DNA from 2 places in the Paeniglutamicibacter sp. genome. Region 1 is predicted to be linked to the other one. Evidence: predicted binding sites of a transcription regulator. Region 1 holds the regulator's gene; the other holds the start of a gene.
What was found. The regulator LexA, encoded in region 1, represses DNA repair genes until DNA is damaged. The targets are predictions, from matches to a motif close to TCGAACANNTGTTCGA.

Region 2: the regulator LexA is predicted to act here: its motif matches at 1,587-1,602, upstream of xsc (sulfoacetaldehyde acetyltransferase).

Annotation. Positions count from the first base shown of each region.
Region 1 covers NZ_JBKKAP010000141.1:78,656-81,860, reverse strand. The annotation lists gene ACLQ7E_RS16415 (histidinol-phosphate transaminase) at 1-266, opposite strand, end outside; gene ACLQ7E_RS16410 (LysM peptidoglycan-binding domain-containing protein) at 394-780, opposite strand; gene lexA (transcriptional repressor LexA) at 1,068-1,787, shown strand; gene ACLQ7E_RS16400 (ATP-dependent DNA helicase) at 1,904-3,205, opposite strand, start outside.
Region 2 covers NZ_JBKKAP010000064.1:13,903-17,107, forward strand. The annotation lists gene xsc (sulfoacetaldehyde acetyltransferase) at 1-1,541, opposite strand, end outside; gene ACLQ7E_RS07095 (IclR family transcriptional regulator) at 1,733-2,572, shown strand; gene ACLQ7E_RS07100 (AAA family ATPase) at 2,578-3,205, shown strand, end outside.

The sequences.
Region 1 (3,205 bases):
TTGTCGGAGCCCAGGCCGTGGCCAAGGAATGCCGCAAGCCGTTCGCGCAGTTCGGTAAATTCGCGGTCGGGGTAACGGTTCAGTCCCACGGCTGCCGCGGAGACTTCTTCGACTATGGCGCGATGTACTTCCGCTGGTAGCGGGTGGGTGTTTTCATTGACGTTCAATTGAATCGGGACGTCAATTTGGGGTGCGCCGTAGGGTTCGAGACCTTGAAGATTTTCTCGCAGGGGCAGATTTGCCAGGCGATTTAGCCGTTCATTCACAAGTCAAGTCTACGGCGGGGGCCGGTGGGCCCGAGAATCTTCGCCGGTGCCCAGGGTAATAATCGGTTCGCAATGAGTCGAATTGGCGCCGGCGGACGGTGTCAGCGGACGGTGCCGGGGTGGTGCCCTAGCTACCGATGGGAACGAAGAGTTCCGCTCCGGGGTTCAGCACCGAGCTGCTGAGGTTGTTGAGGTCGCCGATCTGGCGAACAGCTTCGCGGGGCTCGAGCTGCGGAGCGAATTCGCGGGCAATCCCCCACAAGGTGTCGCCCTCGATGACCGTGACGCTGACGGCGTTGACGCCCAGCGGGACCTCGGCCGATGCGTTGGCCGGGGAGAGGAACAGGCCCAGGAGCATGAGTACCGCGGCACTCACCACGAAGATGGGCAGCCCGATCAGCACGAACTTTCCGCGGCGGGTGAGCCGCAGGGGCGCCAGCGATGGCTGCAGCTCGGGCAGGTAGTCGTTGGATGTTACAAGGTGGAGCGGGGCCGAGAAAGCAGTGTTTGCCACGTCTTTGCCTTTCCTCTGAATTCGCTTGGCGACCGGGGCCTGGTGGCCCGCGATCGAACATGCGACGATTATTCGAACGCACCTTTCGAACATGTGTTCGTAGTGCGTATCTTATTTCTAGCACTTTTCGACGACACGTGTCCAGATCTGTTCGAACAAATCTTTGAAAGCAGTGACTTTGTCTACTAGGATGGTGGTTGTGGGGCGATGTATTCACTACATCAACCCGCACCGACAATTTGCGGCACGCGCGGGCAACCGGCGACGATCGGGATGAGGCATTGACAATGACGACCGAACAACGAACCCCTCGACGCGACGCGAAGAGCCTGACCATCCGTCAGAAGAAGGTCCTGGAAACCATCCAGCGCTCCGTGAGCAGCAACGGGTACCCGCCGTCGATGCGGGAAATCGGGGACGCCGTGGGACTTGCCAGCCTCTCGAGCGTGACCCACCAGCTCAGCCAGCTCGAGAAGCTTGGCTACATCCGGCGCGACCCGCGCCGCCCGCGGGCGATGGAAATCCTGCTCCCACTGCAGCTCAAGAGCGACGCGAAGCTCGAGGTGGTCGAGGGGCAGTCGGAGCTCAAGGCAGCCAACGGCATGAACGTCTCGGAGCTGACGACCTCCGCAGACACCGCCATGGTTCCCCTGGTCGGGCGCATTGCCGCCGGCGGGCCGATCCTGGCCGACCAGGCGATCGAGGACGTTTTCGCCCTGCCGCGCCAACTGGTGGGCCACGGCGAGCTCTTCATGCTAAAGGTCAGCGGCGACTCCATGATCGATGCCGCCATTTGTGACGGAGACTGGGTTGTCGTGAGGCGCCAGCCGACGGCCAACAACGGCGACATCGTCGCGGCGTTGCTCGAGGACGAAGCCACGGTCAAGACCTTCCGCCAGCGCGACGGTCACACCTGGCTGCTGCCGCAGAACTCCCGATACGAACCGATCCTTGGTGACGCCGCAACCGTCATGGGCAAGGTCGTATCGGTCATGCGTTCCATCTAGGCCCGCAGCCACAGCTCATCCCAAAACCCGTGTGGTGCCGATCAGTCATCGGCCCCACACGGGTTTTTCCGTCCCTTGCCCATCGACCGTAAGCGGGACGGGCCAGGCGACGGGGCTCAGCCCTCGCTGAGCCTTTCGAGCGCGGCAATGACGGTGGCCTTGTTCGGCGTTGCCCACAAGGGCGGCAGGGAGGCCCGCAGGAAGGTGCCATAGCGTTCGGTGGCCAGGCGCGAATCCAGCACCGCAACAACACCCTTGTCATTGACCGAACGGATCAAGCGGCCCGCGCCCTGGGCCAGTCGCACCGCGGCGTGGCTTGCTGCCACGGCCATGAAACCGTTTCCGCCGTGCTTCGCGACATCCCGGCTGCGTGCCGAGGAGAGCGGATCATCCGGCCTGGGGAACGGGATCTTGTCGATGATGACCAGCCGGCAGGCGTTGCCGGGCACATCCACGCCCTGCCACAGCGTCATGGTGCCAAACAGGCACGTATCGGGCTCGGCCGAGAACTGGTCGACCAGGGCCTTCATGCTGGACTCGCCCTGGCACAGGATGGGAATATCCAGGCGTGCGCGCAGGATCTCGGCGGCTTCCTCGGCCGCACGGCGCGAGGTGAACAGCGCCAAGGCTCCGCCGCCGGAGGCCTTGATCAGGTCCTCGATTTCGGAAAGCGTCTCCTGGGACATCTGGCGCCCGGGCTTTGGCAGGTGCTTGGCAACGTACAGGATGCCCTGCTTGGGATAGTCGAAGGGACTGCCCACGTCGACGCCGTTCCAGGTCGGTGCGCCGTCACCCACCAGTCCCAGGGAACCCGCAACCGGCTCAAAGGCGGCGCCGATGGCCAGGGTCGCGCTGGTGAGGATGACGGTGCGGCCGTCGAAGAGACCCTCCCTGAGCTTTCCCGCCACCGAGAGCGGTGCAACCATCAAGGTCGGCTGGCTCGACTCGTCGGGCTGGACATAGCCCTCCCCCGGGCTGAAGTGGCCGGGCCGCGAAGCCCAGATCACCTCGCGCTCCTCGGTCATTTCAAGCATCTTGGTGCACTGCTCCACCAGGTACATGACCTGCGAGCGGGCCATCTGGCGTCCGCCATCGGCGGGCGCGTTGGCTTCGGGCTTGGAGTCGGAAAGGACCACGCGCGCGGCCTCGGCGATCTGGTTCAGTGCGGCCTCCTGGTCCTCGTTCAACCCACGGGCCATGAGTCCGGTGGGGACGCCCTCCAGGGCACGCTGCAAGGCCTTGGCTCCCTGGTTCAGCGAGTCCACGCTCACCGAGCAGTGCTTGCGGGCGGCCGAGGCAGCGGTCTGGACCATGTTGACCGACAGGGGCCGGGTCACCGAGCTGGTCACCCGGTCCTGCAGTTCGTGGGCCTCGTCAATGATGACGGTGTCGAAGTCAGGCAGCACTGCCAGGCCCTC
Region 2 (3,205 bases), on a different contig from region 1:
AACTCGACCTGGTTCTTCTTCTCCGCGCCCCACTGGCGGTTGCGGAAGACGATTGCCGTGACGGGGATGTCGTGGCGGACCGCGGTGAGGACCTCGCCCATGCTCATGGCCCAGGCTCCGTCGCCGGCGTAGGCGATGGCCGGGCGGTGCGGGGCTGCGGCCTTGGCGCCGATGATGGTCGGCAGCGCGTAGCCGCAGTTGCCGAAGGACATCGGGGCGAAGAAGCTGCGCGGCTTTTCGAAGCGCAGGTAGCTGTGGGCCACGGAGTTGATGTTGCCGATGTCGGTGGAGATCATGACATCTTCCGGCATGGCGTTCTCCAGCTCGCGCAGGACCTGGCGCGGGTGCAGCCAGTTGCCTTCCTCGCCCTTGGCCTCTTCGATGACGTCGAGGGAGTACTCGTCCTTCTCGTGGGTCCACTCGGAGAGCTCCTGCTCCCAGGCGGCCTTTTCGGCCTTGATGGTCGCGGCGCGCTCGGCCTTGTTGGAATCGGAGACCAGTTCCTTGCCCTCGAGGCGCTTGGCCAGTTCGATGGCAACGGCCTTGGCGTCGCCGCTGATGCCCACGGCGATCTTCTTGACCAGGCCGAGCTTGGTGTGGTCGGCGTCGATCTGGATGATCTTGGCCTCGGTGGGCCAGTAGGCCTGGCCGTACTGCGGCAGGGTGCCGAACGGGCCAAGCCGGGTACCCAGGGCGATGACGACGTCGGCCTGCGAGATCAGCTTCATGCCGGCCTTGGATCCCTGGTAGCCAAGCGGTCCCGCCCAGAGCGGGTGGCTGGCAGGGAAGGAATCGTTGTGCTGGTAGCTGTTGACCACCGGTGCGCCCAGGCGCTCGGCCAGGGCCTTGCATTCCTCAACTCCGTCGGCCATGACGACGCCGCCGCCGGAAACGATGACCGGGAACTTGGCGGTTGCCAGCAGCTCGACGGCCTCGTCGAGTGACTTGGTGCCGCCGGCGCCGCGGTCCACCCGGCGCGGGGCGGGGATTTCGGTGATGGACTCGCCGTAGAAGTAGTCGCGCGGGATGTTCAGCTGGGTCGGGCCGTTTTCGCTCATGGCGCGGTCGAAGCAGCGGGCGGTGTATTCGGCCATGCGGTTCGGGTGCGTGACGTGGCCCTGGTACTTGGTGAATTCCTGGAACATCGGGAGCTGGCTGGCTTCCTGGAAGCCGCCAAGACCGATGGTGGTGGTTCCGGCCTCGGGGGTGACGATCACGACGGGGCTGTGTGCCCAGTAGGCGGCGGCGATGCCGGTGACGCAGTTGGAGATGCCAGGGCCGTTCTGGCCGATGACCACGCCGTGGCGGCCGGAGGCCCGGGCGTAGCCGTCCGCCATGTGTGCGGCGCCCTGTTCGTGCACGACCGGCACCAGGCGAATACCGGCCGGGGCGAAGATGTCCATGGCGTCCATGAAGGCGGAGCCCATGATGCCGAAGATGTCGGTGACATCGTTGGACACCAGCGTCTCAACGAAGGCTTCCGACGACGTCATCTTCTGCGCGCCCTTGACAACCTCGCGGGATGTGGCCTTTTCAGTCATTACTAGTCTCCTTCGGGGATCAAGACGTCGCAATCACGCAAAGTCTCAAAAAATGATTCGAACTGCTCCCAAAAACGGGATTAATGACAAAGCTATGCGACTCACGTCACACTCGTCAAGCCCCTGTTCCATTTATTCTTCGTCCTGATACGATTTAATGAAACTTCACTCGTCGGCAGATCGGACTCATCATGGAAAACCTCACGGAACCGGATCTCGGCCCCGCGGGTGCCGTCCAGGGGGAAACCCCGGCCCTGCGGCTCTTTGCGCTGCTGGAACTGATCACCACCCGCGACCAGCTCTTCACCCTGCAATCGCTGGTGGACCAGACGGGCCTGCCGAAGCCCACCCTGCACCGCATGCTGCAGCAGTTGGAGGGCGCCAACCTGCTGACCCGGCAGTCCGACGGCCGGCACTACGGAACCGGCTCGCGCATGCGCCGCATGGCCGAGGATGTGCTGCTCAATGACACCCGGCATGGCACACGGCACGCCATCCTGCGGGGCCTGGTCGATGAGATCGGCGAGAGCTGCAACATCACCGCCCTGTCCGGAAACGAGGTCATCTACCTCGATCGCGTCGAAACCAACGAACCGTTGCGGGTGCACCTGGGCCCCGGGTCCCGGGTGCCCGTGCACTGCTCGGCCAGCGGAAAGCTGATCCTTGCCCAGTTCGGGCCCACGCAGCGCGAACGCGTGTTGGCCACCGGGCCGCTGCAGCGATTCACCGCCCACACGCTCACCGACAAGTCGGAAATCGAGGCCGAACTGGCCCGGATCCGGCTCGACGGATACGCCGAGGACCGCCAGGAATACCTGGACGGGCTGGTCTGCCTTGCGGTGCTGGTTCCCAACCCGGCCGGGCGCTCGAATCTCTGCGTCGCGGTGCAGGCCCCCATGATGCGCAAGAGCTCGGCGGACCTGCTCAATCTGCTGCCCGCACTGCGCCGGGCCGCCGAGAGCATCTCGCGCATCGAAGACCACGCGGACCTGGGTTCCCCGGAATCCGAGCCGGTCGCGGCGGGATGGTGAGGGAGATGAACCAGGAATCCGCCACCCTCGCGCGGCAGGAATTGGTCTCCGTCCGCGAGACCTTCGGCATCGACAGCGACCTGCGGGTCCCCAAGTTCGCTGAAACATCAGACCATGTCCCGCCCCTCGACCCCGCCTACAGGTTCAACCCGGATGTCACCCTTGCAATCCTTGCCGGGTTCACCCACAACAGCCGCGTCATGATCCAGGGGTTGCACGGCACCGGAAAATCCACACACATCGAGCAGGTCGCGGCGCGGCTCAACTGGCCGCTCATGCGGGTGAACCTGGACGGCCACATCAGCCGCCTCGACCTGGTCGGCAAGGACACCGTGGTGATCCAGGACGGCGCCCCGGCCACCAGGTTCCAGGAGGGCGTGGTTCCCTGGGCCATGGTCCAGCCCATGGCACTGGTCTTTGACGAATACGATGCGGGGCGGCCCGATGTCATGTTCGTCATCCAGCGACTGCTCGAGCGCGACGGCGGTTTCACGCTGCCGGACCAGAACCGCGTCATCCGCCCGCACCCGCACTTCCGGCTCTTTGCCACCGCCAACACCGTCGGACTGGGAAACCTCAACGGCCTCTATCACGGGGTGCAGCGCCTGAACCACGCGCAGCTGGATCGCTGGA